DNA from 2 places in the Intrasporangium mesophilum genome. Region 1 is predicted to be linked to the other one. Evidence: riboswitches for the same ligand, from Rfam matches in the RefSeq annotation. Region 1 holds a riboswitch; the other holds the start of a gene.
The links. A riboswitch is a leader RNA that binds a small molecule or an ion and turns the genes downstream of it on or off. The one in region 1 is predicted to bind cobalamin.
Positions count from the first base shown of each region.

Region 1 (7,987 bases):
CGGACCGCCGCCAGGAATCCGGCCTGCACATCGGCGTCGACCAGCTCGCCCGTCGCCGGGTCCGAGTCCTCGAGGTTGACGCCGACCACACCGGTCCCGGTGAGGCGCTCGACGAGCTCGTCCGGCGGGAGCCGGTACCCGCGCTCGAAGTCGACGGTCACGGGCACGTCCACCGCGCGGGCGAGGCGAGCGCTTGCGGCGAGCACCTCCTCGACCGGTGTCGCCTCACCGTCGGCCCACCCGAGGACTGCCGAGGTCGCGACGCTGCTCGTGGCCACCGCTCGGAAGCCGGCCTCCTGCACCAGGCGCGCCGACGCGGCATCCCACGCGTTGGGCAGCACGAGCGGCGTGCCCGGGACGTGGAGGGCTCGGAGGGTTGCGGCCTTCTCGCTCGAGGCCGTAGGAGACGTTGGGTCACTCATGCAGTCAACGGTAGGTCGGCCCACTGACACCCCGCCTGGCCCAGCGGTGGGGCGGGGTTGTCTACGATCCCCGCGTGAGTGCCGCAGCCCGCGAGAGGCAGACCCCTGATGCGTGCCCTGCCGTGTCGCGACCCTTCGCGGCCGCTGACGGGTCGATCGTCCGCCTTCGTCCCGCGGCTCAGCCGGTGCCGGTCACAGTGCTGGCCCAGCTCCTGGATATCGTTGCCACACAACAAGATCCGTCAATCCAGCTCACCTCGCGTGGAGCCCTCCAGCTGCGCGGCCTGCCGTCCCCCCTCGACCCGACGCTGCGGGAGCGACTCCGCGCCACCGGGCTCGTCCCGTCGCCGACCCATGAGCTGGTCCGCAATGTCGTCGCGTCTCCGCTGTCGGGGCTCGACGACCTCGGGCACTGTGACCTTCGTCCCGTCGCCCGCGCGCTGGACGCCGCGCTGTGCGCCGACGCGCGGCTCGCGACGCTGCCGGGGCGGTTCCTGTTCGTGCTCGACGACGGCAGGGGCGACGTCATCGGCGAGCCCTTCGACCTCGGCGTGCTGGCCACCGGACCGGGGCGATGCATCGTCCTGGCCGGCGGCCGGTCGCACGGCTGGAACTCGTCTTTGGACAGCGCCGTGCCGCGCATCGTCGCCCTCGCCCACGACTTCCTCGACCGCGTGCCGGGACAGGGCGTGTGGCATGTGTCCGAGCTGGCCGGGCCGATCGGCCCGCCGCCGACGGCCGGTCCGGTGATCCTGCCCGACCCCGGCCCGAGACCGACCGGAGCGGTCGGGGACCACATCGTCGTCGGGGTCCCGCTCGGGCTGCTGACCCGCCGCCACGTCGACGCGCTGTATGCCGTCACCGAGCGAGTCGTGGTCACCCCCTGGCGTTCGCTCGTGGTCGAGAGTGCCGCGACGTCGGCAGCCGCGCTCGAAGACGCAGGACTCGTCACCGGGCCGGGTTCGCCATGGCAGCGCCTGCACGCCTGCACCGGCCTGCCCGGCTGCGCACGGTCCTCTCTGGACACCCGCTCGTTCGCCGCCGCGCTCGCCCCGGTGCTGCCGGCCGGGCAGGTGCCGGTCCACGTGAGCGGGTGCGAGCGGCGATGCGGGACGCCGCGCACGGCATACGTCGACCTGCTGTCGCCGACGAGCATCGGGGCAGCCCTCACCCTGCTGGACCAGGAGGCTCCATGACCGCGCCGACGCGGCCCCGCAAGCGGTACGACTACGAGGACGACGGCCAGGAGATCTACCGCCGGTCGTTCGCGACGATCCGAGCGGAGGCGCGCCTGGACCACCTGCCCGAAGATGCCAGGGTCGTCGCGGTGCGGATGGTGCACGCCAGCGGCGACGTCGACCTCACGGACCACATCGCCGTACACCCCGGCCTGGTCTCCGCGGCTCGGACCGCGCTCGAGGCGGGCGCACCCATCTTCACCGACGCGCATATGATCGCCTCGGGCATCACCCGCGCTCGCCTGCCGCGCGACAACGACGTCGTCTGCATGCTGCGCGACGAGAAGGTCCCGGAACTGGCAAAGCTCTGGGGCACAACGAGATCCGCCGCTGCCGTATCCCTGTGGGGTGACCGGCTCGACGGTGCCGTCGTCGCGATCGGCAACGCGCCGACCGCCCTCTTCCACCTGCTCGAGCTGGTCGCCGACGGCGGCCCGCGACCCGCCGCGGTCATTGGGATCCCCGTCGGGTTCATCGGGTCGGCCGAGTCGAAGGTCGCGCTGGCCGAGAACCCCTTCGACATTCCCTGGCTCGTCGTCCACGGCCGCCGCGGCGGGTCCGCGCTGGCGGCGTCCGCGGTGAACGCGCTCGCGCGCGAGGAGGAGTTGTGAACGGGATGCCTTCTGCCGCAGTCCATCCCGGCTGGCTTCGCGGGGTAGGTGTAGGGCCCGGCGACCCGGAGCTGGTGACTGTCAAGGCGGCCCGCCTCATCGGCGAGGCCGACGTCGTGGCCTTCCACAGCGGCCCGCGCGGTGACTCCATCGCGAGGCGGATCGCCTCCTCGTACTTCCGGGAAGGTGTCGTCGAGGAGCTGCTCGCCTACCCGGTCACCACAGGTGAGAGCAACCACCCCCTCGGCTACCACGGGCTCATGTCGGACTTCTACGACGAGTCCGCCGATCGCCTTGCGGCCCACCTGAACTCAGGTCGCAACGTGGTCGTCCTCGCCGAAGGCGACCCACTCTTCTACGGCACGTTCATGTACCTCCACGACCGGCTCGCGGACCGCTACGACACCGCGGTCGTGCCCGGCGTGACGTCGGTCAGCGGGTCGGCCGCGGCCGTTGCGACGGGACTCTGCCGGCACGAGGACGTCCTGACGATCCTGCCCGGGACCCTGCCCGTCCCTGAGCTCGCGCGCCGGCTCGCGGACACCCAGGCGGCCGTCGTCATGAAGCTCGGCCGCACGTTCGAGGGAGTGCGCGAGGCGCTGCGTCAGGCAGGACGGCTGGACGACGCGCGCTACGTCGAGCGGGCGAGCTCGGATGCCGAACGCGTCCTGCCTGTCGCGGAGGTCGACGCCGCGACGGTGCCGTACATGTCCATGGTTGTCGTGCCGGGTCGCGACCTGCGGGCCGACTCGGCGGGTCGTGCGGCCGGGTCCGCCGGGGTGTCCGACCCGCCCGGCGCCGCCACACGGCATACGGTCGTCGACCAGCGGCCCGCCTCCGGGGAGGTCGTCGTGGTGGGTCTGGGCCCAGGCCCCGACCGGTGGCTCACGCCCGAAGTCTCTGCCGCCCTTGCCGACGTCGACCACGTGGTCGGCTACGCGCCCTACGTCAACCGGGTGCCCCAGCGGACCGGACTCACGCGGCACGCGTCGGGCAACACGGTGGAGGTGGACCGCGCCCGGTTCGCGCTCGAGCTCGCCCGCAGGGGCGAGCGCGTCGCGGTCGTCTCCGGCGGCGACGCCGGGGTCTTCGGGATGGCCTCCGCGGTGTTCGAGGCCGCAGAGACGCGCGGCTGCTCGGACGTGCAGGTTCGCGTCCTGCCGGGCCTCACGGCGGCGCAGGCCGTTGCCGCCCGCGCCGGTGCGCCACTGGGCGCCGACTACGCGGTCATGTCGCTCTCCGACCGGCTCAAGCCCTGGGACGTCATCGAGCGACGGCTCCGGGCCGCGGCGGCCTCGGACCTGGTCATCGCGCTCTACAACCCGGCCTCACGCAGCCGCACACACCAGGTCGCGCGGGCCCGCGAGGCGCTCCTCGAGGTCCGCCGTGCAGACACCGTCGTCGTGGTCGGCCGCGACGTCGGACGCCCGGAGGAGTCCGTCACGGTGACCACCCTGGGGGATCTGGACCCGGGGAGCATCGACATGAAATGCCTGGTCATCGTCGGAGCGACCAGCACCCGGGTCACCCGGTTGGGTCAGGTCTGGACGCCCCGCTTCGTGACGCAGGCCGGTTCAGACGCTCCCGGCCGCCAGCGCCGTCACCTGCCGGGCGACGAGGTCGAACGGCTCTAGGCTGCGCTCTGCGCGGGCGAGTGCCACCGCCCCTTCTGCCGACGAGATGGCAAGTGCGGCAAGGGCCGTGGCGCGCTCGGTGGTCAGTCCACCTTCTGCAAGCAGGGACTCCAGGTGCCGCCGCCACGCGGTGAAGACCACGCCTGCATGAGTGACCGTCTCGTCGTCATCGCCTCCGACGGCGACCGCGAGCACGGCACATCCGGCACGCAGGTCGGTGCCGGTGAGGAGGCTGCGCCACATGGCGAAGAACCGGCTGACGACTGCCCCCGCCGGCTGACCCCTCACCTCCTCGAGCACGTCGCGTGCGCGGTCGCTCGCGAGGTCGAGGGCCGCGACGTACAGCTCTCGCTTCCCGCCGGGGAAGTGGTGGTAGGTCGAGCCGCGCGGCGCGCCAGTGGCCTCCAGGACGTCACCGAAGGACGCGCCCGCCGGGCCATGCTCGGCGAGCAGTCGCACGGCCCCGGAGACCATCCGCGCCCTGACCTCGCCCTTCGCCATGTCCACACCTCCCGGACGAACTATGTACATCACCATAGTTCCTTGTCTACTATGCAGATCACCTTAGTTCTCTGAAGGAGCGCATCATGCCGATGATCGACGTCTACGCCAAGCCAGGTCGCTTCGGCGACCCGACCGCCCTGGCCAGCAAGCTCGCCGCGACCCTGATGGAGGTCGAGGGGGTGCCGCCGATCGCGCTGTTCAAGGAGAACACCGCTGCGTTCGTGCACGAGGTGACCTTGGCGAACGTCAACGGCGACGACGACTACGTCCGGGTCCAGGTGCTCACCAATGCGGGCGCGCTCGACCGCGACAAGCAGCTCGCCGCGGTGCGTCGCCTGACCGACGTCGTGGTGGAGGCGGCCGGCGACCCCACGCTCGCGGACCGCACCTGGGTGCTGCTGACCGAGACCTACGACGGAGCCTGGGGCATCGCAGGACACGCGAACACCAACGATGAGCTCGTGGCGCTCGCCCGCGCCCAGCTCGCGGGCTGACCGTCAGCCGACGTGGGCGTAGGTGAGCGAGAGCCCGCTGGGCGCGAAGGCTCGGCTCTCGAGGCGAGGCGGTAGGGGCGAGACGCCCGGGCCGCCCGCACGCACCCAGGCCACCACGTCGTCCACGGCCTCGTCGTCGAGCACGCCACCGACCCACACGGGCCGGGCGCCGCGCCGCCTGCCCTCCGGCGACGGCGTCACCACGACGACGTTCGACTCGTCGCAGGCGAGCAGGCACGCACTGTGCAGGACCCGCGCGGTGCCCCGGGTGCCGACCTCGAGCTCCGCCAGGAGGCGGTCGTGGTCGACACCCGGGTGCTTGCGCGCGGTGCCACAACAGCAGTCGCGGCAGACCCGGATGATGCAGCCCGCCGGAGCCGGCTCGCCCTGCCCGTATGCCGTCACGCCGGCGCGGGTGCGACCGCGCGCCGGGTGACCGTGGCCCGCTCCATGAGGAGCCCGAAGCTCACGCCGAGGACGAGCCACATGACCGCGAGCTGGGCCAGCGAAGCGAGCCGGAACTCCCAGATCAGCGCCGCGGGGACGTCGCTCGGGATCGTGTCAGGCGAGCCCGGCACGAGGGCGAACACCAGCGCGAGTGCGGCGACGCCGGCTGCGATGTCGGCCGCCCAGCGGAGTGACGGCGCGACCTCACGCGCTGCCAGCCACAGGTCGAGCGCCGCCACGAGCAGGACGACGGCGACCCCGAGCAGGAGGACGACGGCATAGAGCATCGTGCGGCGGCCGACGGTGGCCGGGTCGCCGACGGCCGGTGGGTTTGCGGGCATCTTCAGCGCGGGCAGCAGGCTCACGGCGCCGAAGCCCACCCCAGCGAGGACCACCGACTTCGCGAAGTCCGTTGTGCCGCCGAGGCGCTCACGGACCTTGACGAAGACGATCGCGAAGATCACCCCGAAGGCGATGCCGACGATGACGGAGGTCAGCGCGCCCCCGACGACCTGGGCGGAACGTGACACCAGCGGCTCGCCACCGGTGTGGACCGGCAGCGCGAGCGGCGCCGACCGGCCCCCTCCGAGGTGTCTGGTCTCTCGGGCGTCCTCGATCGCGAGCGCCTTGCGGATGACCGGCTCGACGACGAGCCAGATGACGAGTGCCGCGGCCAGACCGGCTGCAGCACCTGCGGCGACCCCGCGCCGCAGGATCGCTCCGAAGCCGACCACGACGTCAGTGGCAGGGCACGCCGAGGGCGTGACGGGCGTCGTGGGTCAGCTCGTGGAGCATCTGCGCAGCAGGTGCGCTGAGCAGCGCCCCGTTCTCCTGCGAGAGGAAGTAGAGCGTGAACACCGCGAACGCGAGCAGCGCCCACGCCCACAGGGGGACGCGGACGCGCGAGGTGGCGACGGTGGCGACAGCGGACGACGAAACGTTGGCCATGGCGGACTGACCCTTTCTTTCCATGCCTCGTGGACAGATCACGCCGCAGCCGGTCTCCTGGCTTCCAGATCGCCGCGCCTCCCCAGCCTTCCCAGCGACCCGGCTACGAACCTGCGGTCACCAGTGGCGATGGTGGGGACTTGCTCCCTGGTCACAGTGGCGAGGACCACGTCGGACTCACACCGACTTCCCGTGCACTGCGGCAGCCGCATCCTGACACAGGTCAGGGCCGCCCGGCCACCCGCGTGCCGTAGAGATGAGACTCGACGAAGTCGTCCGACTCCCTCGCGCCGAGCGCCCGGCCGACGAGAATCACCGCCGCCTGACGGAGCCGCGCGCCCTCGACCTGGTCGGCGATGTCCGCCAGCGTGCCGCGCAGGACGAGCTGGCCAGGCTGCTCGGCGTTCGCGACGACGACCACCGGGCAGTCGGCGCCGTAGTCGCCGACGAGCTCGCCCGCGAGCCGCCGGGTCTGCCGGATGGCGAGGTGGAGCACGAGCGTGGCTCTCGTGCGGGCGAACTCGGCGAGCGCCTCGGTGGCGGGCATCTGGGTCGAGTCACGGTGCGCCCTGGTGAGAACCACCGACTGGGCGACCTCCGGGACGGTCAGCTCCCGGCCTATGAGGGCTGCCGCGGCCGCATAGGCGGGCACGCCCGGGGTCACGTCCCATGGCACACCAGCCCGGTCCAGCCGACGGGTCTGCTCCGCGATCGCGGAGTAGATCGAGGGGTCTCCGGAGCAGAGTCGAGCCACGTCGTGCCCCGTCTCGTGGGCCCGGATGCAGTGCTCGACGATCGCGTCGAGGTGGAGGTGCTGCGTGTCGACGAGCATCGCGTCTGGGCGGCAGTGAGCGAGCACCTCGGGTCCGATGTAGGTCCCCGCATAGAGACATACCTCGGACCGCTCCAGGAGACCGACGGCCCGCAGGGTGAGCAGGTCGGCCGCGCCGGGGCCTGCTCCGATGAAGTGAATCGTCACGCGCGCTCCTGTCGAATCGCTTGTGGCACAGTCTTTTCCGCGGACCACTGGATCACCGCTCGGGCGGGTCGCCACCCGTTGAGCGAGCCCAGAGGCTCCAGGTCCTCGATCGCGACCCGGGACATTCGACCGCCGAGCCTCGCGCGCGCGTCGTGCAGCACCCGCTCCGTCTCGACCGTCACCGCGTGCACCACGAGGCGTCCGCCGGGGACCAGGGCTGCCCAGCAGCGGTCGATCAGGTCCGCAGTCGCGCCCCCGCCGACGAAGACGGCGTCCGGCGCGGGCAGTCCGCTCGCCAGGTCCACCGACGCTCCCTCGTGGACGACGAGCCCGGGCACGCCGAGTCGCCTCGCATTGCGCCGGATCCGCTCCGCGCGCTCGGGATCGCGCTCCACCGAGTGCACGACGATGCGCGGGTGCTGGCGGGCGAACTCGATGCCGACCGAGCCGGAGCCCGCGCCGAGGTCCCACATGAGGTCCCCGGCCTGCGGCGCGAGGTGTGCGAGGGCTGCGGCGCGTACGAGCCGTCTCGTCAGCTGCCCGTCGTTCTCGTATGCCGTGTCGTCGAGACCCGGCGCCAGGGACCGCGGTGACGAAGCGGGGTCGGGGCGGCACTCGATGCACACGACATGCAGCCGAGGGACGGGACGGCCGTCCCACGATGCGGCCACGCACTCGGTGCGCGACTCCTCCGCAGCGCCGAGGTCGCC
Region 1 covers NZ_BAAGRF010000004.1:259,087-267,073, forward strand. The annotation lists gene ACYVLP_RS04555 (isocitrate lyase/PEP mutase family protein) at 1-422, opposite strand, end outside; gene ACYVLP_RS04560 (precorrin-3B synthase) at 497-1,618, shown strand; gene ACYVLP_RS04565 (precorrin-8X methylmutase) at 1,615-2,271, shown strand; gene ACYVLP_RS04570 (precorrin-2 C(20)-methyltransferase) at 2,277-3,905, shown strand; gene ACYVLP_RS04575 (TetR/AcrR family transcriptional regulator) at 3,846-4,406, opposite strand; gene ACYVLP_RS04580 (tautomerase family protein) at 4,493-4,903, shown strand; gene ACYVLP_RS04585 (hypothetical protein) at 4,907-5,308, opposite strand; gene ACYVLP_RS04590 (CbtA family protein) at 5,305-6,084, opposite strand; gene ACYVLP_RS04595 (CbtB domain-containing protein) at 6,089-6,298, opposite strand; cobalamin riboswitch at 6,329-6,524, opposite strand; gene ACYVLP_RS04600 (cobalt-precorrin-4/precorrin-4 C(11)-methyltransferase) at 6,522-7,277, opposite strand; gene cbiE (precorrin-6y C5,15-methyltransferase (decarboxylating) subunit CbiE) at 7,274-7,987, opposite strand, start outside.

Region 2 (21,679 bases), on a different contig from region 1:
GACGACGACGTCTTCCTCATCCCCAACGCCGCGAACACGGCGGAAGTCGTGCGTCGTCTTCAGGCCGCCGCGCCCGAGGGCATCGAGGTGACCAACCTGCACCGCGACTACGCCGTCATCGCTGTGCAGGGGACCAAGTCGGACGAGACCCTCGAAGCGCTCGGACTGCCCGCGGGCCACGGCTACATGTCGTTCGTCGAGGCCGAGTGGAACGGCCGGCCGGTCATCGTCTGCCGGACGGGCTACACCGGCGAGCGCGGCTACGAGCTGGTCCCGCTGTGGGACGACGCGCCGTCACTGTGGGACGCCCTCATCGAGGCCGTCCAGCCCTACGACGGTATGCCGTGTGGCCTCGGCGCGCGCGACACCTTGCGCACTGAGATGGGCTATCCCCTTCACGGACAGGACCTTTCGCTCGAGATCTCTCCAGTGCAGGCGCGCGCGGGCTGGGCGGTCGGGTGGAAGAAGGACACGTTCTGGGGCAAGGCCGCACTCGAGGCGGAGAAGGCCGCGCCGGCGCGCCTGTCCCGTGGGCTGCTTGTGACCGGCCGCGGCATCCCGCGAGCGCACTGCACGGTGAGCCGAGACGGCGAGCCGGTCGGCGAGGTCACCTCCGGGACGTTCTCACCCACCCTGAAGCAGGGCATCGCACTGGCACTGCTAGCACCTGATGTGGCCGACGGCACCGCCGTCGAGATCGACGTCCGCGGCCGGCCGGTCGCGGCCACAGTGGTCAAGCCGCCCTTCGTGGAGGTTCAGGTCCGCGAAGCCTGACGGTCACTTCGAGTGGCCCGCCCTTTCGTCGAGTGAGCGCTCAGTCTCACTGGCCCCAAAGGCCGTTCACGACGGTGGCTGTCACCAAGGCCACGGCCAGGGCGATCTCCATCGCCGCGCCGATGACGTCGCCGGTGATCCCGCGAAGCCGGCGCACGGCGCGGCGGCGGACGGCGACTGCGCCGACGACCCCCGCGAGCACCACGATGACGCCAGCGGCCGCCGCCCGAAGATGTCCGGCCGGGTTCGCGGCCGGCACGGTGAGCCAGCCCACCGCCCCGGCCAGCAGGCAGACGACGACGACCTGGGTCACGACGGCCTTGCGTGACACCGACCCCGCGACCGCCTGACCGAGACCCTCAGGTCGAGCTGCCGGTATGCCGCTGCGCGCGCAGATCGCGGGAGCCAGCCGGCTCGCGAGGAGCGCCGACCCGGCCAGCGTGATCCCGGCATGGTCGACGAGAAGCCCTGAGAGACAGGCGGCGTCCAGGAGGAGCACCAGGACGAGGACCGCCATCCCCGCGGGACCGACATCGCCTTTGCGCATGACGGCCAGCGAGCGCTCGGGGTCGTGGCCGGCCGTCAGCCCGTCCGCGAGATCGGCGAGGCCGTCGAGGTGGAGCGCCCGGGACAGCAGGGCAATGATCGCCAAGGCCAGCGCACCGGCCACCAGTCCGGGCAGCACGCCATGCGTCGCGAGCAGCCCGAGCGCGACCCAGGACACGAGCGCCGGCCCGGTGGTCGCGGGTGCAAGGAGCATCGCCGTGCCGAACGTTCTGACATCGGCGCGCCGGGGATGGCCCACAGGCAGGGCCGTGAAGGTGCCGAAGGCCAGGCGGCAGCCGTTCGTGAGCAGCCGCCCAGGCTGGTCGCCGGGCGCGTCGTTCGCAGACACGGCGTCAGCCACCGGCGGAGCGGGGTGTGCCGCTGGCCCCGACGACAGGGACATTAGTGAGGTCGAGGACGCGACCCGCGACGACGAGGTGGACACGTGCGGCCACCTCCGCCACCGCTGCGTTGAGCCGGCCCAGCTCGTCCTGGAAGAGCCGTCCGGATGCTGTGGTCGCGACGAGGGACCAACCGACCTCGTTCGTCACGACGACGACCGGTTGGGTGGTCGCGCACAGCGACTCGACCAGCTGGGCTGACCGGGTGCGAAGCGCCGCAGCCGCCTTCTCCAGGTCGTCCCAGCCCGTCTGGTCCACGACAGCGGTCACCCAGGTGCCGAGGCAGTCGATGAGCAGCGGTCCGGTCGCACGGTCGATCACCGCGGCGAGCTCGGTCGACTCGACCGTGCGCCACGTCTCGGGTCGCCGGGCCTGGTGGGCCTCGACGCGCCGCGCCCACTCCGGGTCCGACCGGTCGGCGGGCTGTCCGGTCGCGACGTAGGTGACCGCAGCCGACCCGCGGAGCAGCTCTTCGGCGTGCCGGCTCTTTCCGCTACGCACCGGGCCGGTCACCAGGGTCGTCGTCGCTGCTCGCCGGGCGGGACTCACCGGGCGCCTTCCTCACTGCCAGGCGCCTCGGGCTCCGACCTGCCGCCAACGGCAACCGGGACCGGCGGGGGAGCGAACTCGACCGGTGCCCCGAACGCCGCGCGCCGCGCGCCCCGGCGGAACACCCGCAGCAGCGCCGGTCCGGCTGCAAGGACGAGCGCCGCGTTGAGGGCTCCGCGGGGCAGGTCCCAGGCCAGAGACGTGGACAGGTAGAAGAGCACGTAGTGAGCAAGGTTGTCGGACAGGGGTGCTCCCGGCACGAAGCCCATCCCGGTCGGGGCGTTGGCGCCGAGGAAGGGCCAGAACCATAGGTTCATGACGACGCCGTAGGCGAGCCCGGTCACGAGGGCGTACCCGGCAAGGACCCAGCGCTCGGAGCGCGCCCCGGCATGCCCCGGCAGCAGCCCGGCGCCGAGCCCGATGCCGCCCGCACAGATCATCTGGAACGGCAGCCAGGGCCCGATCCCGCCCGTGAGCAGGGCGCCGGTCGTGACAGCCAGCGCACCCGAGACGAAGCCAACCCCCGGACCGAGCACCCGCCCGGCGACGATGACGATGAAGAACATCGGCTCTAGTCCGGCCGTCCCCGCGCTGAGCAGGCGCAGCATGCCCCCAGCCGCAGCCGCTACGCCGAGCACCGCGATCGTCTTCGCGTCCAGGCGTCCGGCAGTCACCTCGGCCAGGCAGACCACGACGAGCAGGCCGAGCAGCAGGGCGAACAGCCACGGTGCGTCGTTCCCGTGGTCGCGCGCGAACCCGGCAGAGACGAAGAACGGCCAGAAGAAGGCGACCAGGCCGACGACGCCGACGATGGCGACGGCCGCAACGGCCGGCCAGCGCAGCGGGATGACACGGTGTCCGGTCATGCCGTCCTCCCGAGGGCTTCGGCGACCTCGTCGACCGTGAGCCAGGTCTGGGGCAGCAGCACCTTGGTCACCTGCGGCGCGAACGCCGGTGAGGACGAGAGGATCTCGCGAGCCGGGCCGTCTGTGACGATCTCCCCGTCGGCCAGGATCACGACGCGATCGGCGATCTCCGCCGCCAGCTCCACGTCGTGAGTGGCGACGAGGACGGCCGTACCTTCGGACGCGAGGCCCGCGAGGACCTTCCCCAGCCGCTTCTTGGCGCCGTAGTCGAGCCCGCGCGTCGGCTCGTCGAGCAGGAGCACCTCGGGCGACGCGGCCAGGATGACGGCCAGCGCGACCTCGAGGCGCTGGCCTTCGGACAGGTCACGCGGATGGGTGGAGCCGTCGATTCCCGACGAGATCCGGTCGAGCAGCCCGCGGGTCGTGCCGGCAGCGGCGCCGAAGTCGGCGTCGGCCGCTGCACACTCGGCCGAGACGGAGTCAGCGTAGAGGAGCAGCTCGGGCTGCTGGGGCACGAGGCCTACGGTGCGGACTCGCTCACGAGCGGGCACGCCGTGCGGGTCCATCGCGGAAAGGCCCAGCCGGACGCGCCCTGAGGCCAGCCGGTGCTGCGCTGCGAGGGCTCCGAGAAGCGTGGACTTGCCGGCACCGTTACGGCCCATCAGGGCCGTGACAGACCCCTGCGCCACCACCAGGTCGAGATCGTCGATGACGATCCTGCCCGCGCGGGTGACTCGCGCGCCGGAGACGCTGATCGCGTCACGCGGACCGGCACTGCGGAGTGTCGCGGTCACTTCGGGAGGGCTCGCGCCGAGAGTCTCGCGCAGAGCCGCGGCTCGTCGGCGCGCGTCACGGATGGACAGGGGAGTGGGCGACCAACCGGCAAGGCGCGAGAGTCCCACGACGGGTGGGAAGATGCGGGACCGGCTCATCGCCTCGGCCGGATCGAGCAGAGCCGACACAGTGCCGTCGTCGACGAGGACGACACGGTCGGCGTGATGCACCACCCGCTCGAGCCGGTGCTCGGCGAGGACCACCGTCACTCCGAGATCGTGCACGATGCGATGCAGGGACGCGAGGACCTCTTCGGCCGCTACCGGGTCGAGCGCCGAGGTCGGCTCGTCGAGCACGAGGATCCGCGGGCCGGCGGCGAAGAGCGCCGCGATGGCGACCCGCTGCTGCTGCCCGCCGGAGAGCGCGGCCAGGGGCCGCGAGCGCAGCGGCGTCAGCCCGAACAGGTCGAGCGTCTCCTCGACCCGCCGCCGGATGGTGGTGGAGTCCAGGCCCAACGTCTCCATCCCGTAGGCGACCTCGTCCTCGACGACGTCAGTGACGAACGTGGAGGAGGGGTTCTGCTCGACGAGCCCGACGACCGTGGCCAGGTCGCGCGGCCGGTGCTGCGCCGTGTCCAGACCGTCGACGGTGACCCGCCCACGCAGGGTGCCACCGCTGAAATGCGGGACGAGGCCGTTCACCGTGCGCAGCAGGGTCGACTTGCCGCTGCCGGTGGGGCCCACGACGAGCACCAGCTCGCCTTCCGGGATCTCCAGCGTGACGTCACGAAGGCTGGGACCCGGCGCGCCGGCATACTCCACGGACACCTGTTCGAAGACGATCACGGGGTCACCTCCCGGGGTCTGGGCGTGAGCCAGGCCGGCAGCGCGGCGACCAGGATCGCGACCACGGCAAGCAGCGGAACTGCCGGGAGCTCGGCCTGCTGGCCCGGCACGATGCCCGGCCAGCCTTGGGCGGAGGCGACGACGAGCACAGCCCCCGGGACCGCCCCCGCGAGGACGGTCAGGGTCTCGGTCCACGCCCAGCGGTCGCGGCGGTGTCCGGACCGGTGGTCGCGCGATGCGCCGACGAGCAGGCTCGCCGCGGCCAGGGCAGCGCCGGCGAGCAGCAGGGGCAGGCCGAGCACGCCGCCCGCCGAGGAGTCCAGCAGGCCGTAGAGGCCGGCGAGGACGCCCGCGAGGCCGGCCAGCGCGAGGCCGGTGGCCAGCTTGCGGCTCGAGGACGTCATCGTGACGGCCCGCCCGTAGCCGCGGGACTCCATCGACGCGGCGAGAGCCAGCGAGCGCTCGAACGCCGTCTCGAGCACCGGCACGGCGAGGCGCGCCAGCTCGCGCAGCCCGCGTCCGTCCCTCCCGCGCAGCGTGCGGGCGGCACGGACGTTGCGGGCGTCCGTCACCAGCTGGGGCGCGAACGTGAGCCCGACGACCACCGCCGTGCCTATGTCGTAGAGCGTGGCAGGCAGGTAGCGCAGCAGGCGTCGCGGGCTCGCCAGAGCGTTGGCCGCACCGAGGCACGCGAGGATCGCCGCGAGCCGAAGGGCGTCGTATGCGGCATACAGCAGCGACTCGAGCGTGACCTCACCGCCGATGCGGATGCTCGAGGCCCAGTCGGGCAGCGGCACCTGCGGGATCGTGAACAGTGGTGTGTCGCCGCGGATGCCGTTGCCCAGCACGGCCGTCATGACGACACGGAAGGCGACGACGGTCACCCCGACGACGAGGAACGCCAGGAGCACGTTCGGAGTCGCCGGGTCGCGGCGCTCGCTCACGACGAGCACGCACACCCCGATGACGAGCAGGAGCAGGACCGGGTTCGTGGTGCGGGACGCAGCTGTCGCGAGCCCCAGCCCCCACAGCCACCAGGCTGCGGGGTGCTGGAGTCGGGGACGGAGCTGCATCAGAGGCCGGTCCTCCTTCTCAGGCGTCGCTGCCGGCGCGAGACCGCGCCCGGTAGACCAGGTAGGCGATGAGCGCGAGCAAGGCCAAGCCGACGATGAGGTATGCCGCCGTCGACCCTCCGCTGCTGCTCGACGCCGGCTGGGCGGCCGCGTCGGCGGGAGCGGTCGTCGACGGTGTGGCTGACGTGCTGGCGGCCGGTGCAGCGATGGTGACCGCCGTGTCAGCGGCCTTCGCCTCGGCGCTGACCTCCTTGACCTCGCCGCCGCAGCCCGAGGCCGGATAGCCGGCGACCGAGCAGATGAGTCCCTTCTCGACCCGCAGCTCGCCCGCGGCCTTGAGCACCTCGGTGCTCGTCCCCTTCTCCGGGACCACGGCGCAGACCGCCTTCGGCTCGGGCGGGGTCGCGGCGTTCTCGGAGTCGGCAGGGCGCCCGAAGTCCACGACGACCGCGACCCGCTTGCTGCCGGCCTGCGGCGCCGTCGAGCCACACACCTGCTCGAAGGTCATGACCGCGCGGGGAAAGCGGCTCGAGCTCTCGTCACCGACGGCATACCGCCAGCCGTCGATGGACCCGTCGGCGGGGACGGTCTGGTCGGGACCCTTCTGGGCGAACACCCACGCGCCGTTCTCGAGCTGGTAGAAGCCCCAGAACCGGTAGGCCGCTGCCTGGGCGGGCGCGACGGTGAGCGCGCCCAGGAAGGCTGCGACGAGCAGGGCAAGGACGACCCGGAGCGGGCCGCGACGAACAGGGGACACGGTTACCTCCTCGCGGTCGGACACCGTGTCGGACCTCGACCATCGGGTCGGCCCGGCAGGGTGACTCCGGTCCGCATTCCACGACAGACTGACAAAGGAGCCGGTAAGGGCGCGGGTTTTCCGGCTGGTCGCCTGGCGGGGCAGGGCCTCGTGCGAGCGGCATCACGGTTGCGGGTCAGCGCCGGATTCTCACCGGCTTGCCCCGTCGTCCTTCGGTACTGCGAACCGTGGCACGCCCGTGGGGGGTCCGTCAAACACGCCCCATGCGGCCTCGGTGGACGCGCCAACTAGGGTGACGCCATGAGCGGTGACTGGACCTGGCTGTATCTCGACAACCACGGCAACAGCATGGCCGGGGAGGGCCTGGCCACCAGCGGCTTCCCGACCCAGAGCGATGCCGAGAGCTACCTCGGAGAGTCGTGGCGTGAGCTGCTCGCTGCGGGTGTCGAGGCGGTCACGCTCCGTCAGAACGACGCCGTCGTCTATGGCCCGATGAGCCTGCGAGCGGCCGAATGAGCGCCGTGGACGCCGCGGCCGCTTCGGGGTCGCTCTCCGACGGGCTGGAGCGCTCGCTGCTCCGTCAGGTGGTCGCCGCGCAGAAGGAGTGGCGGTCGCCAGGGGTCAGCGTCGGAGTGGTGCGGGACGGCCGGCTCGTGTGGTCGGCACACGTCGGATCAGCTCGTCTCGGCGAGACGCCGGTCGCTGCCGACGACGACACCCAGTTCATGATCGGTTCGGTCACCAAGACCTTCACGGCGCTGGCCGTGATGTCCTTGCGCGACGAGGGCCGCCTGAGCCTCGACGACCAGCTGGGGACGTTCCTGCCCGGCACCAGGCACGCTCAGGTGCCGCTGCGGCAGATGCTGGCTCATGCCTCGGGACTGCAGCGCGAGCCGGTGGGCAATATCTGGGAGATTCTCGAGGCCCCTGACCGTGCCGCGTTCCTCGACGGCGTCGAGGAGGCCGAGCAGGTCCTTCCTGCGCACCACGCGTTCCACTACTCCAACCTCGCCTACGGACTTCTGGGCCAGGTGATCGAGCAGGTCACCGGGCAGGACTGGGAGGACGTCGTGCGAGCGCGGGTCCTCGAGCCCCTGGGGATGACCCGCACCGGCCTCGAGCCGGCCGACGACCGCGCCCTCGGCTACCAGATCGACCCGTACGCGGGGACCGCCCGCGAAGAGCCGCTGTTCACACTGAACGCCACGGCACCGCTCGGCGGCCTGTGGTCCACCGTGGCCGACCTGGCCAGGTACGCCGCGTACGTCGCCGACCCAGACGACCGGGTCGTGCGGCCGGAGACGGTCGAGGAGATGTGCCGGCCGCTGATCATGACCGATGTCGACGGCTGGAGCGGGGCATACGGCCTCGGCTTCGGCATGGGCCGCCGCGGCGACCGTGTCTATGTCGGGCATGGCGGCGCCATGCCCGGCTACCTCGCCGGCCTGCGAGTGCGCCGCAAGGAGGGACTCGCGGCCGTCGTCTTCGCCAACACGACCTCAGGCGCGCTGCCGCTGACGCTCGCGACCGACCTCGTCGACTCGGTCCTCGAGGCGGAGCCGACCCTGGCCCCGGCGTGGGTTCCCGAGTCGGCCCACCCTGAGCTCGACGAGCTGCTCGGGCTGTGGTGGTCCGAAGGGTCGCCGCTGACCTTCTTCGTGCGCGAGGGCGAGCTCTGGTCGCGCCTCAGCGAGGACGAACCGCTCTCCGAGACGCGGTATGCGGCTGACGGCCCGGATCGCTACCGCGCCGTCGCCGGGCGCGAGCGCGGCGAGGTGCTCGAGGTCGTCCGCGCGTCCGACGGGTCGGTCGAGAAGCTGTACTTCGCGACGTATGCCGTCACGCGGCAGCCGCTCGCTTTCGCCGACCTGCTGTGAGTTGTCTGGGCTCGCTCCGCTCGCCGTGTTCGGCGCGCCTTCACGTCGCGCCTTCCCTCCTCGGCTGGCTCGCTGCGCTCGCTTTGCTCGTCGGTCCAGGCGCGACGCGCGCCGAACCATTACACGGGCTCGCCGGTCAGCGGGGACTCTCGCCGCGGGCGACCTGCGGCTTGGGCATCCGGGTGCGGCGCATCTGGAAGGCGCGCATGATGGCGTACCACGCGTCGCCCTTCTCCGAGTGGCCGAACTTGTCGTCGACGCGCCTGCGGATCCGCCGCCACATGAGCATGGCGTCGCCGATCGCGACGAGGATCAGGCCGTAGACGAGGACGAACACCGCGAGCAGGGCCCAGCTGGTCTTCACGAAGCTGAGCAGCAGCACGATCAGCATGATCGGGAGCATGAACTCGCCGATGTTCCACCGGGCATCGACGCTGTCGCGGATGAAGCGACGGCGGGGCCCCTTGTCTCGAACGGGCAGGTAGCGCTCGTCGCCGGTCATCATGCCGGCACGCTGCTTGGCCATCGCCTCGCGGCGGGCCGTCTTGTCGGTGGAACGAGCGGCCTTGCGGTCGGTCACGATGAGCGGACGCTTGTTGAGCGCCTCCTGGTCGCGCCGCTTGGGCGTCGGCCGACCCTTGGCGCCGGATCGGTCGGTCTGCGTCTCGACCTGGGGTGCGAGCTCGTCGTTGAGGGTCTTTTTGCGTCCGAACACGGGGACACTCTAAGCCGCGCGGGCCCCTGAGCCTGAATCCGCCCGAATCCACGCCCATTCGGTGCCCCAACGGGCACTCGTGGCACGCGCCACGACCGTCACTCCCGCCTCTGCCGCAACGGGACGAAGCGGTAGAGACCGTGCGTGCTCGTCGTCAGCTCGTCCCGGTCGAGCTCCACGAGCGTCATCCGGCTCTGGATCGGCAGGACCATCCGGCCGGGGTCGGCCAGCTGGTCGACCAGCGGCTGCGGTAGCGAGGTCGCCTCAGCCGACACGAGCACCCGGTCGAAGGGTGCGTGCTCGGGGTCGCCGAGCACGTCCGGCGCGGCCTCGTGGATCGTGGCCCACGGCATACCGCACCCGGCGAGGTTGGACGCGCCCCAGCTGACCAGGTCCGGCTCGAGCTCGACCCCGACCACCTCGCCCTCGGGGCCGGTGAGGTGAGCAAGCAGGGCGGTCGTCCATCCCGAGCCCGAGCCGACGTCCAGCACTCGCTGGCCCGGCTGCACGTCCAGCAGCCTGAGCATGTCGGCCACGGTGCGGGGCTGGGAGTTGGTCTGGCCGTGGCCGATGTGGATCGGACCGTCGTGGCCGGCGCGCCAGCGCGCTCCTCGCGGCAGGAAGCGCGCCCGCGGAACCGCGATGAAGGCCTCGTCGACCGGGTCCATGCTCCGAGTCAAGCACCACTCGCCCGTCCTGCGGCGGCTGTCAGCTGGGACGGGGCCGGGCGATGAGGTGCAGGAGGGTGCCGAGGCGGCGATACGGCTCGGTTGCGCCGAGGCGGTCCTCGACGTCGAGGAGGGCCGACAGCTCTGGCTCACCCGGGGCCGGGGTGTCGACGGCGACGCCGTCGGTCGCGACGCGAATGCCGTACCACGCTTCCATGGTGAGACCGGCTGCCGCGCAGGCAGATTCGAGAGACGTGAGCGTGTCGGCCCGAGCGTCGACGCCGATCTCGTTGCGGTAGCGCGCATCCCGGCCCTCGGCTGCCGCCCGCGCGATCTCGTCGAGCATCGAGATGGCCCCCGCCCAGTCGTGCCGCGCGGCAGGTCGCCAGGCCATGGCGTCGCCGTTGCGCGCAACGACGGAGACGACGCCTCCCGGCGCCGCGTGGCGCGCCAGAGCCCTGATCGCGGCTGCGCTCTCCGGGAGGTACATGAGCACGCCGTGGCACATGACGACGTCGTATGCCGTCGGGCGCGCCACCGTCGCGAGCCCGGTCAGGTCGGCGGCGAGGAGGGTCACGCGGGCGCGCTGCTCCTCGGTCAGCGCGGCGGCGGCCCGCTCGAACTCGCTGCGCATCCGTGGGTCGGGCTCGACCGCGGTGACAACGTGGTCGCGGGCGGCGAGTCGCAGGGCCTGGGTGCCCTGGCCCGCGCCGACGTCGAGCACCCGGAGTGGTCCCGGGGGCAGGTGCCTGTCGAGCTGCCGGCTCACGAGCTCCTGCCGGACGACGTTGCGCAGGTTGCCCAGCCGCTCCAGCCAGGGCTCCTGACCTGCCGCGAACGCGTTCTCTCCCATGCCCTGCAGAACCTACCGCCAGGCGCCGACAACGCCCTTCGAGTGGATGACGGGCGGCTGGATAGAGTCGGCGGGTGACCGAAGACGTGCTCGCTCCCGACCAGATCCAGTCCATCCGCGACCGCGTGGCCCAGCTGATGCCGCAGGTCCAGGCCGACCTCGAGGCGCTGACCCGCATCCCGAGCGTCTCGCTCGGGTCGTTCCCGCAGCAGCACGTCGACGAGAGCGCAGAGGCCGTCGCCGCCCTCCTGCGCGCGGAGGGTCTCGACGTCGAGATCGTGCGTGAAGGCGGCCGCCCCGCCGTGATCGCGCACATCGACGGCCCGGAGGGCGCACCGACGGTCACGCTCTACGCGCACCATGACGTCCAACCGCCTGGAGACGATGCGGACTGGGCCAGCAAGCCCTTCGAGCCGACCGAGCGCGACGGGCGGCTCTACGGGCGCGGCGCGGCTGACGACAAGGCCGGCGTCATGGCTCACGTGGCCGCACTGCGCGCCCACGCCGGCAACCTCCCGGTCGGCGTCACGGTCTTCGTCGAGGGGGAGGAGGAGATCGGCTCGGACTCGCTCGCGACGATCCTCGAACGGCATGGCCACAAGCTCGAGGCCGACGCGATCGTGCTGGCCGACTCGACGAACTGGGACATCGGCACCCCCGCCCTCACGACGACGCTGCGCGGCATGGTGCGCGTGGTCGTCACCGTGCGGACGCTGGACCACTCTGTGCACTCCGGCATGTTCGGTGGCGCGGCACCCGACGCGATCATGGCGCTCATGCGGCTGCTGGCCACGATGCACGACGACGCGGGCAACGTCGCGGTCGCGGGCTTCGAGCCGACGGAGGCCGCTGACCTCGACTACGACGAGGCCCGGCTGCGTTCGGAGTCCGGGCTGCTGGACGGGGTCGACGTGATCGGCTCCGGCTCGATCCTCAGCCGCATCTGGACCAAGCCCGCCATCACGACGATCGGGATCAACGCCCCGTCCGTCGAGACGGCGTCGAACACCCTGGTGGCTGCCGCGTCGGCGAAGGTGTCGATGCGCATCCCGCCGGATGCGGACCCGGCCCATGCCTTCCAGCTGCTCAAGGGCCACCTCGAGCAGCACGCGTCGTGGGGCGCCAGGGTCGAGGTCGCGCTCGACGAGCACGGCAGCGGGTTTGCCGCCGATGCCGACGGCCCCGTGTATGACCAGGCACGCGCCGCCTTCGCCGACGCGTGGGGCGCCGACCCGGTCGACATCGGCGTCGGTGGGTCGATCCCCTTCGTCGCGTCGTTCGCCGAGCGTTTCCCGAACGCCGCGATCCTCGTCACCGGGGTCGAGGACCCCGACACCCGGGCCCACGGGGCGAACGAGTCGCTGCACCTCGGCGAGTTCGCGAAGGTGTGCACCGCCGAGGCCGTCCTCCTGGCGCGTCTGGGCGCGCTGCCCCGCTGACCGGCCACTCAAGCAGCGTGCCCGAGTCACCCACGGCATACCTCACCAGCAGGGGGCGCCTCAGCTGACGGGCAGCGACGACCCGCGGTACAGCTGCTCACGCAGCTCCAGGGCGTATGCCTCCACCCCCGGCATACCGAGCTCGGCGGCGACGGCGATCTCCGCCTCGACGTCGTAGGGCACCCGCACGAACCCGATCGTCACGTGGCCAGCCGCCCCGGGATCCGGGTCGTCCGGGTCGTCGGGCTCGCCCTCGAGGATGACGTAGGGCGCGCCGGGGGCGTCCAGGGCGTTGCCCACCGACCCGGCATTGAAGACCGTGATGCCGTAGTCGACGGCCAGGTAGGCGCCGTGGATGTCGCCATATCCGACGATCGTCGGCACGGGGCCGTCGCCGGTGAAGCCGGTCTGGGCGACGAACGCGCGGAACTCCGCCTCCTCCGTCGGCGTGAAGACGCGGGTGAACTCGCTGACGGGCGAGGCATGGAAGAGCCGGATCGGCTGTCGGCTCAGCGTGAGCTCATGGACGTTCGGCAGCGCTCCGAGCCAGCTGAGCTCCGACGGTGACAGCCCGTCGCGGACCCACTGCGCGTGCTGCCAAGGCTGGACAGTGTCGCGGGCGATGAACGCGTCCCAGTTGCCGCGAACGGTGACGGCGCATCGGTCCTGCGTCAGGCGAATGCACTCAGACCCGCGCGGACCCTTGCCGACGACGTCACCGAGGTTGAAGACCGGCTCGATACCGCGGCGTTCGATGTCCGCCAGCACCGCCTCGAGCGCCGTGAGATTGCCGTGGACATCGGAGATCACCGCGACCCGGTGGAGGTCGCCAGAGGCGCTCGGCACCGGGGCCCTCAGTCCTTGTGGGTCGTGCCGGGCAGGGCGAGCATCCGGTCGAGCGCGGCCCGAGCCTCGGCCTGCACCTGTGGGTCGACTCGGATCGGGTTGACCACGCGCCCCTCGACGAGCGACTCGAGCGCCCAGACGAGGTGCGGCAGGTCGATGCGGTTCATCGTCGAGCAGTAGCAGACGTTCTTCTCGAGGAAGGCGATCCGCTGGGCCGGGAACTGCGTCGCCAGACGTCGCACGAGGTTGAGCTCGGTGCCCACGACCCACGACGTGCCGTCCGGCGCTGCCGCGATCGTCTGGATGATCTTCTCGGTCGACCCGACCTCGTCGGCCAGCTCCACGACCTCGTAGCGGCACTCGGGGTGCACGATAACCTTGACGTCCGGGATCTCGCGTCGAGCAGTCTCCACCGCGTCGACCGAGAAGCGCCCGTGCACGGAGCAGTGGCCGCGCCAGAGGATCATCCGGGCGCTCGTGAGCTGCTCGGCGGTCAGGCCGCCGTTCGGACGGTGCGGGTCCCACACGACGCAGTCGTCCAGTGAGAGCCCGAGCTCGCGAACGGCGGTGTTGCGACCGAGGTGCTGGTCCGGCAGGAAAAGGACCTTGCCGGTGCCGCTGCCGTCCAGCCCGAGCCCGCCGACCTGCTCGAACGCCCAGTCGAGGGCGGTCCGCGCGTTGGACGACGTGCAGATCGTGCCGCCGTGGCGCCCCGTGAAAGCCTTGATGGCGGCCGAGCTGTTCATGTACGTGACGGGGATCGTCTGGTCCGCGACACCCGCCGCATGCAGCTGCTCCCAGCAGTCCTCGACCTGGGCGATCGCCGCCATGTCGGCCATGGAGCAGCCGGCCGCGAGGTCAGGGAGGATCACCGTCTGGTCGTCCCCCGTGAGGATGTCGGCAGACTCGGCCATGAAGTGCACGCCACAGAAGACGATGTACGGCGCGTCGGGTCGTGCGGCCGCATCTCTCGCGAGCTTGAAGGAGTCCCCGGTGACATCCGCGAACTCGATGACCTCGTCGCGCTGGTAGTGGTGACCGAGCACGAACACGCGGTCGCCGAGAGCGGCCTTGGCCGCCCGGGCGCGTTCGACGAGGCCCGGGTCGGAGGGGGCAGGAAGGTCGCCCGGGCACTCGACGCCGCGCTCGGTGTGCAGGTCGGTGCCCTGGCCGAGCACGAGCAGGGGCAGCGGGGCCGGTGCCGAGGCCGTGTCCGTCGTCATGCCCAGATCGTATGCCGCCGGGCCGGGTCGACCGCCCAGTGGTCCATGCGTGGATCGATGTCGGTGCTTGACTTCAAGTCACCTTGATGTTCGACGCTGAGCGCAGCAGGGCACCCCGGCCCTGGAGCAAAGGAGACGACATGCCAACCGCACTCATCACGGGCGCGACCCGCGGCCTGGGCCGGGCGCTCGCGAGCGCCCTCGCGGATCGGGGCTGGCGCCTCGTCGTCACGGCCCGTGGTACCTACGACCTCAGCGACACGGTCACCGACCTTTCCGGCCGCACTGCCTCTCCTGGGACCCTCTCGACTCCGGCCGGCGACGCGACCGTCGTCGGCGTCGTCGGCGATGTCGCCGACGCCGTGCACCGTCGCGAGGTCGTCGCCGCAGTGGCCGAGCTGGTCGGGGACGCCGGGCTCGACCTGCTCGTCAACAACGCCAGCACGCTGGGCCCGGTGCCGCTGCGTCCGGTGCGGGACCTGACGACTGACGACCTGGCAGCGGTGCTCGCTGTCAACGTCCTCGGGCCGCACGATCTCGTGCGGAGCCTGCTTCCCGCCCTGGAAGTGGCCCGTGGGGCCGTCGTCAACGTGTCCTCCGACGCGGGGGTGGAGCACTACGAGACCTGGGGCGGCTACGGCGCCTCGAAGGCCGCGCTCGACCACCTCACGCTGACGCTGGCGCAGGAGGCAGACGGCATTCGGGCGTATGCCGTGGACCCGGGCGACATGCGCACCGCGATGCACCAGGACGCGTTCCTCGGCGAGGACATCAGCGACCGGCCGCTCCCGGAGGAGGTTGCGGTGCCGGGGATCCTGGCTCTGCTCGACGCCAGACCGCCAAGCGGTCGCTACCGGGCCGCTGACCTCAGGGAGGGCGCGGCCGGTGGCTCGAGCGAGGCGAGCGCGGGCGACACCTCGGATCGCACGGCGGCTGAGCACCCGGCGGTGGTCTCGTGACTGCTGCGCTCGCACACCAGCCGCACACCGCGTTCCGGCCGACCGACGACCTGACCGCCGACGCCCCGCCGGAGGCTCGAGGAGTCCGCCGCGACGGCGTCCGGCTCCTGGTGGCTGCGCAGGCCGCCACCGACAGCGGTGGCGCGACGTCCGTGACCCACACGACCTTCGACCACATCGGTGAGCACCTGCGTCCCGGTGACCTGCTCGTGGTGAACAACTCGGCGACGGTCGCCGCCGAGACCGACGGCCGACTCGCGGGTCGGGGCTCGGTCGTCGTCCACGTCGCCACCGAGCTCGACGACTGCAGCTGGGTCGTCGAGCTGCGCACCGCGCCGGACGGTGCGCGCCCGATCCTCGATGCGACTGACGGCGACCTGGTCGAGCTCCGCGGCGGGCGCGGCGCCCGTGGTGCCGCGCCGCGACTGCGCCTCGAGGCGCCGTACCCGGAGCCCGGGTCCTCGCCGAGCGGTCGCGGGAACCGACTCTGGCGTGCGGCTGAGCTCGGCGACTGCGGCCTCGCCGCATACCTTCGCGTCCATGGCAGGCCGATCGCCTACGGCTACCTGCGCTCCCGGTTCCCGCTCGCCGACTACCAGACCGTCTTCGGTCACCTGCCCGGCAGCGCCGAGATGGCCAGCGCGGCACGCCCGTTCACGCACGAGCTCGTGACGCGTCTGGTCTCGGCGGGGATTCTCGTGTCGCCGGTGACGCTGCATACGGGCCTCTCCTCGCAGGAGGCAGGTGAGGCGCCGCAGCCGGAGCGGTTCGCGGTGTCGGGCAGCACCGCTGCGCTCGTCAACCACGTGCGCACCCGCGGAGGCCGGGTCGTCGCGGTCGGGACGACGGCGACGCGGGCGCTGGAGTCGGCGACGGACGAGTTCGGGCTCGTCCATGCGGCGGCCGGCTGGACCGACCTCGTGATCTCTCCCGTGCGCCCGGCCCGGGTCGTCGACGGTCTTGTCACCGGATGGCACAACCCCGACGCCTCGCACCTGCTCCTCGTCGAGTCCGTGGCCGGGCCGGAGCTGACCCAGGTGGCGTACGACGCCGCGGTCGAGCACCGCTACGCGTGGCACGAGTTCGGCGACTCGGGACTGTTCCTGCCCGCCCGGCAGGTGACGTAGGAGACCGCATGGGACGACGCGGCCACTCGACCGGAGAGGTCGCGTGGAACGACGCGGCCACTCGACTTGAGAAGCCGCGCACCCGTCACGTCGAGTGGCCGCTCCGTCACACCCCCGTCAGGGTCGAGTGGTCGCTCTGTCACACCCCGTCAGGGTCGAGTGGCCGCTCCGCCTCACCAGTCAGACGGAGTGGGAGGATGCCGCACGTGCACGTCATCCTCGCTCCGGACGGCTACACCGGGTCTCTCACTGCGCAGCAGGCTGCCGCCGCGATGGCGGACGGGTGGGCCCGTTCGGCACCGCACGACACGCTGACGCTCGTGCCGCTCTCGGACGGCGGGCCCGGCTTCGTCGACGTGCTCGCGGCCAACCTCGACGGCGAGATGCAGGCGGTGGTCGCGACGGACCCCCTCGGCCACGAGGTGCCCGCGACGATCCTGCTCGTCGACGGCGCCGCCGAGCGGACGGCATACGTCGAGTCTGCGCAGGCCGCCGGGCTCCACCTGCTCGCTCCGGACGAGCGCGACCCGACGAGAACGACCACTTACGGGGTCGGGACGCTCGTGCTCGCAGCCCTCGACGCCGGGGCCCGGCGGGTCGTGGTGGGTCTCGGCGGGTCGGGCACCAACGACGCCGGTGCGGGGCTGCTGGCAGCGCTGGGGGTCGGCAGCGTGGCCCGGCTCGCCCGGGGCGGCCTGGCCCTCGAGGTCACGACCGTCGACGACGTGGCCGGCCTGGACGCGGCGCGTGACCGACTGTCCGGCGTCGACCTCGTCATCGCGAGCGACGTCGACTCGCCCCTGCTCGGCCTCAAGGGCGCGAGCGCCGTGTTCGCTCCGCAGAAGGGTGCCTCCGAGGAGGACGCTCAGCGACTCGAGAACGCCCTCGGTCACTTCGCCGACATCGTGTCCCGGGTCAGGCCCCCGGCACGAGACCTGCTCACCGGCAACCTGCTCCGCCCGGAGCGGGAGCCCGGAGCGGGAGCAGCAGGCGGCCTCGGGTACGCGCTGCACCTACTCGGTGCACGACGCGTGTCCGGGGTCGAGGCCGTGCTCGACGCGGTCGGGTTCGGCGACCTGCTGGCCGACGCCGACCTCGTCGTGACGGGGGAGGGCTGCTTCGACTGGCAGTCCCTGCGAGGCAAGGTCGTCGTCGGCGTCGCCGAGTCCGCAGCCCGCGTGGGGATCCCGGCCATCGCCATCCCGGGGCAGTCGCTGGTCGGCCGCCGCGAGTCGATGGCAGCCGGCCTGGCCGCTGTGTATGCCGTCGCCGACCGTCCGGAACACGTTGCCGCCTCCCTCGCCGACCCCGTCGGACAGCTGACCGCACGCACCGCCAGAGTGGCACGGACCTGGTCGCCGTCCACATCGTGAGCCACCGCGAGCCCATCGTGAGCCCATCGTGAGCCGGAGAACACGGCGGGGATGCGTGGCGCGAGGCGCACCCGACGTATCCTGGGGTGACCGGGAACAGATCCGGCATGGCATGGGTTGTCACTCCTGACCCGTGCTCCACGACGTGAAGGACCAACACATGAGTGTCGAGACGAACGCTTCTCCCGCCGAGGTTCAGACCGAGGCTCCCGCCCACGGTGTCGTGCTGACGGACGTCGCCGCGACGAAGGTCAAGAGCCTCCTCGAGCAGGAGGGTCGTGACGACCTCCGTCTCCGCGTGGGCGTCCAGCCCGGCGGCTGTTCCGGCCTGATCTACCAGCTCTACTTCGACGAGCGCACCCTCGACGGTGACCTCGTCCGCGACTTCGACGGCGTCGAGGTCGTCGTCGACCGCATGAGCTCGCCGTATCTCGAGGGCGCGACCATCGACTTCGCCGACACGATCGAGAAGCAGGGCTTCACGATCGACAACCCCAACGCCGGCAGCAGCTGCGCCTGCGGCGACTCCTTCAGCTGATCCCAGCTCGTCGCCGGACCCCAGACCGGCAACCACGAAGGGCCCGACCGTCACCGGTCGGGCCCTTCGCGATGTCAGGCACTGCTGCGGTCAGCCGGCGTCAGCTGCCGTAGTCGCCGAGACCCAGTAGCATCCGCGGCGCCTCCTCCGGCACGACGATGTCGACGTGCTGGGGCTGCCATGCCGGCGGCGCGGTGCGAGGGAGGGAGAGGTCCCGGCAGTCCTCGACGAGCTCGGCAACGCTGCCCGAGTCGAGCCCGTCTCGTGGCGAGGGGAACTCCAGTGCCTGGCTCATGGATCAACGCTAGGTCGCCGGCTTCCTGCTGAACACCCGTACCAGCGGGTAGGTCGCAGCGGTGTCCCACGCGCTAGGTTCTCTGCTGTGCAGATCGCAATCACCGGATCCATCGCCACCGACCATCTGATGACCTTCGACGGCCTCTTCGCCGACTCGCTCGTCGTGGAGCAGCTCGACAAGATCTCTCTGTCGTTCCTCACCCAGGACCTCCAGGTCCGGCGTGGCGGCGTCGCGGCGAACATCGCCTTCGGCATGGCGAACCTCGGCCTGCGGCCAGTGCTCGTCGGCGCGGTGGGGGAGGACTTCACGGACTACCGCTCCTGGCTCGAGCGCCACGGGGTCGACTGCGGCTCGGTGCACTACTCCGCGTCGCAGCACACGGCCCGCTTCATCTGCACCACGGACCGCGACATGGCCCAGATCGCGACTTTCTATGCGGGGGCGATGTCCGAGGCACGCGACATCGAGCTCGCGCCGGTGGCAGCGCGCGTCGGCGGCCTCGATCTCGTGGTCGTCGGCGCCAACGACCCGGAGGCGATGCTGCGCCACTCCGACGAGTGCCGGTCGCGCGGCATACCGTTCGCGGCGGACCCGTCCCAACAGCTCGCGTTCTGTGACGGCGACACCATCGAGCGGCTCGTCGACGGCGCCGAGTACCTGTTCACCAACGAGTACGAAAGCCACCTGGCCTGCCAGAAGACCGGGTGGAGCGAGGACGAGCTCGCCGAGCGGGTCCGCGTCCAGGTCAAGACCCGCGGCAAGGACGGCGTGACCATCCGGGTGCGCGGCGAGGACCCGATCGACGTGGGCATCGCCCGGGAGGTGCGCAAGGCCGACCCGACCGGCGTGGGCGACGCGTTCCGTGCCGGCTTCCTCACCGGCCTGGCCAACGACCTGCCGATGAAGCGATGTGCCGAGCTGGGGTCGATGCTCGCGACCTACGTCATCGAGACGGTCGGCACCCAGGAGTACGAGCTGGGCCAGACGCGGTTCCTGCAACGGCTGACCGAGGCGTACGGCCCTGAGTCGGCCGCCGAGATCGGTCCCCGCATCCGCTGCCCCCGTCCTTGACCCCGCCCGCCTGACGGTCACCGATACCAAGCGCCGAACGAGAGCCGAAGCGGTCACCGTGCCCACGCCACCGCCACCGACGCCCTGGGACTTCGCGCTGGACCGCGTTCCGGACGGGGAGGACCTCATCGGCATCGGCGCCGACCTCGAGCTCGGCACACTGTACGAGGCGTACTCGATCGGCGTCTTCCCGATGGGCATCGGCGACCACGGCAGCGAGCCGATCGGGTGGTGGTCACCCGACCCGCGCGGAGTCCTCCGCCCCAGCGAGCTCAAGGTGAGCCGGTCGTTGCGAAAGTCGTTGCCCCGCTTCGAGATCCGGGTGGACAGCGCCTTCGGAGCGGTCGTCGCGGCCTGTGCCTCGCCCGACCGCGAAGGGCGCTGGATCACCCCGCAGATCGCGACGGCATACCACGCCCTGCACGAGGCGGGATGGGCTCACTCGGTCGAGACGTGGCAGGGCGGCGAGCTCGTCGGCGGGCTCTACGGCGTGGCGATCGGAGGGCTCTTTGCGGGGGAGTCGATGTTCCACCGCGTTCGCGACGCGTCCAAGGCCGCACTCGTCGGCCTGCGTGACCTGCTCGTCGTCGATGGGGACCCCCGCCGTCTCATCGACGTCCAGTGGCAGACGCCGCACCTGGCCACGCTGGGCGTGCGCGAGGTGCCGCGCGCGGACTACCTCGCGATGCTGCCGGCCGTGCTCAGCGCCCCGTTGCCGGCGCGCTGGGCCTGAGCAGCTCGACGACGTATGCCGTGTGGTCGCCCTCGTCGCGCGACGTGACGTAGCGGTGGCCGCGCATCCGGCACCAGGCCGGGATGTCGTGCGCGGCAGCCGGGTCGGTGGCCAGAACCGTCACGGCGCGCAGTGCCGGCTGCTCGCTGACCACCCGAGCCAGCCGGATCACCGGCAGCGGGCATCGCTCGCCGCGGGAGTCCACCACCACGTGGCCACTGTCGGGCACCTCGGCGGGCACCTCGGCGGGCACCTCGGCGGGCACTTCGCCGGGTATGTCCCTCTGCTGGCCCGTCACAGGTCGGCCACCCCCAGCTGCTCGCGCACCGAGCGAACGGTCGGTCCGATCGCGGCACAGAAGTCCTCGACATCGGCCGCGACGCCGGGCGAGACGGCCAGCAGAGGGAGGGTGATCCTGACGTTGCCGTGAGTGAGCACACCCATGGCGGCTAGGACATGGCTCGGTTCGAGGGTGCTCGACGTGCAGGCCGAGCCGCTCGCCACGGCGAACCCCGCCGCGTCGAACGCGCCGACCACGACCTCTCCGTCGACGTACAGGCTGGAGAAGGTCACCACGTGGGGAAGCCGGTCAACCGGGTCGCCGACAACCTGCGTGTCCGGGACGGCTGCTGCTGCGGTCCGCACCATGTCGACGAGGCGTCGCTCGACCGCGTCGTCCGCGCTGCGTGTCGCCTGGGACTGCTGCCAGGCCTCGGCCGCCGAGAGTGCCAGCGGCACCCACGGCGTCACGTCGGTGCGACCGTGCTCGACGTCCGCGCGGGCGTCGGGCCAGCTCCAGCGCACGCCGTCGCGCACCACGAGCACACCGAGTGGTGGACCGCCCCACGACCGGGCGTCGCCGACCAGGACCTCCCAGTGCGGCGGCACGGGCTCGCGCCCCAGTGACGCCATGGCGTCGACCACCAGAGGTATGCCGTTGGCCTCGGTCGCCGCGTGGGCGCCCTCGAGCGGCTGGCGGGTGCCGACCTCGCCGTTCGCGCTCTGCAGCGCCGCCACGACCGTGCCAGGGGCCGTCAGCGCCGCGCGCCAGGCGTCGAGGTCGACCCGGCCCGTCTCGTCGACGGGGATCTCCGCGAGCAGGCCGGGGTCGTCCGCGCGCCCCGACCGCCCGCGGCCAGGGACCAGGACGGCGGAGTGCTCGACCGCGGAGGCCACCGTGCGCGCTCCGCGGCGGCTGGCGGCCGAGAGGAGTCCCTCCAGCGCCCTGGTGAGCGCGCTGGGACCGCTCTGGAGGAAGCTCACCTCGCTCGGTCGGACCCCGATCCCGGCGGCTACCACCTCACGGGCCCGGTCGAGCAGCGCTCGGGCCCGACGCCCCTCGGTATAGAGCCGCGCGGGGTCAGCCCAGCCCGC
Region 2 covers NZ_BAAGRF010000003.1:157,895-179,573, forward strand. The annotation lists gene gcvT (glycine cleavage system aminomethyltransferase GcvT) at 1-774, shown strand, start outside; gene ACYVLP_RS02070 (adenosylcobinamide-GDP ribazoletransferase) at 821-1,669, opposite strand; gene cobU (bifunctional adenosylcobinamide kinase/adenosylcobinamide-phosphate guanylyltransferase) at 1,674-2,270, opposite strand; gene ACYVLP_RS02080 (ECF transporter S component) at 2,267-3,136, opposite strand; gene ACYVLP_RS02085 (ABC transporter ATP-binding protein) at 3,133-4,755, opposite strand; gene ACYVLP_RS02090 (energy-coupling factor transporter transmembrane component T) at 4,752-5,828, opposite strand; gene ACYVLP_RS02095 (SCO2322 family protein) at 5,848-6,585, opposite strand; cobalamin riboswitch at 6,679-6,838, opposite strand; gene ACYVLP_RS02100 (hypothetical protein) at 6,886-7,101, shown strand; gene ACYVLP_RS02105 (serine hydrolase domain-containing protein) at 7,098-8,462, shown strand; gene ACYVLP_RS02110 (DUF3043 domain-containing protein) at 8,599-9,177, opposite strand; gene ACYVLP_RS02115 (protein-L-isoaspartate O-methyltransferase family protein) at 9,276-9,845, opposite strand; gene ACYVLP_RS02120 (class I SAM-dependent methyltransferase) at 9,886-10,698, opposite strand; gene ACYVLP_RS02125 (M20/M25/M40 family metallo-hydrolase) at 10,773-12,137, shown strand; gene ACYVLP_RS02130 (metallophosphoesterase family protein) at 12,198-12,983, opposite strand; gene nadA (quinolinate synthase NadA) at 12,992-14,206, opposite strand; gene ACYVLP_RS02140 (SDR family NAD(P)-dependent oxidoreductase) at 14,347-15,165, shown strand; gene ACYVLP_RS02145 (S-adenosylmethionine:tRNA ribosyltransferase-isomerase) at 15,162-16,292, shown strand; gene ACYVLP_RS02150 (glycerate kinase family protein) at 16,499-17,665, shown strand; gene erpA (iron-sulfur cluster insertion protein ErpA) at 17,826-18,203, shown strand; gene ACYVLP_RS02160 (hypothetical protein) at 18,304-18,498, opposite strand; gene ACYVLP_RS02165 (carbohydrate kinase family protein) at 18,586-19,572, shown strand; gene aat (leucyl/phenylalanyl-tRNA--protein transferase) at 19,631-20,305, shown strand; gene ACYVLP_RS02175 (sulfurtransferase TusA family protein) at 20,274-20,603, opposite strand; gene ACYVLP_RS02180 (cysteine desulfurase family protein) at 20,600-21,679, opposite strand, start outside.
Region 2: it holds a riboswitch for cobalamin, as region 1 does, so the genes downstream of both, ACYVLP_RS02095 (SCO2322 family protein) here and ACYVLP_RS04595 (CbtB domain-containing protein) in region 1, are expected to answer to the same signal.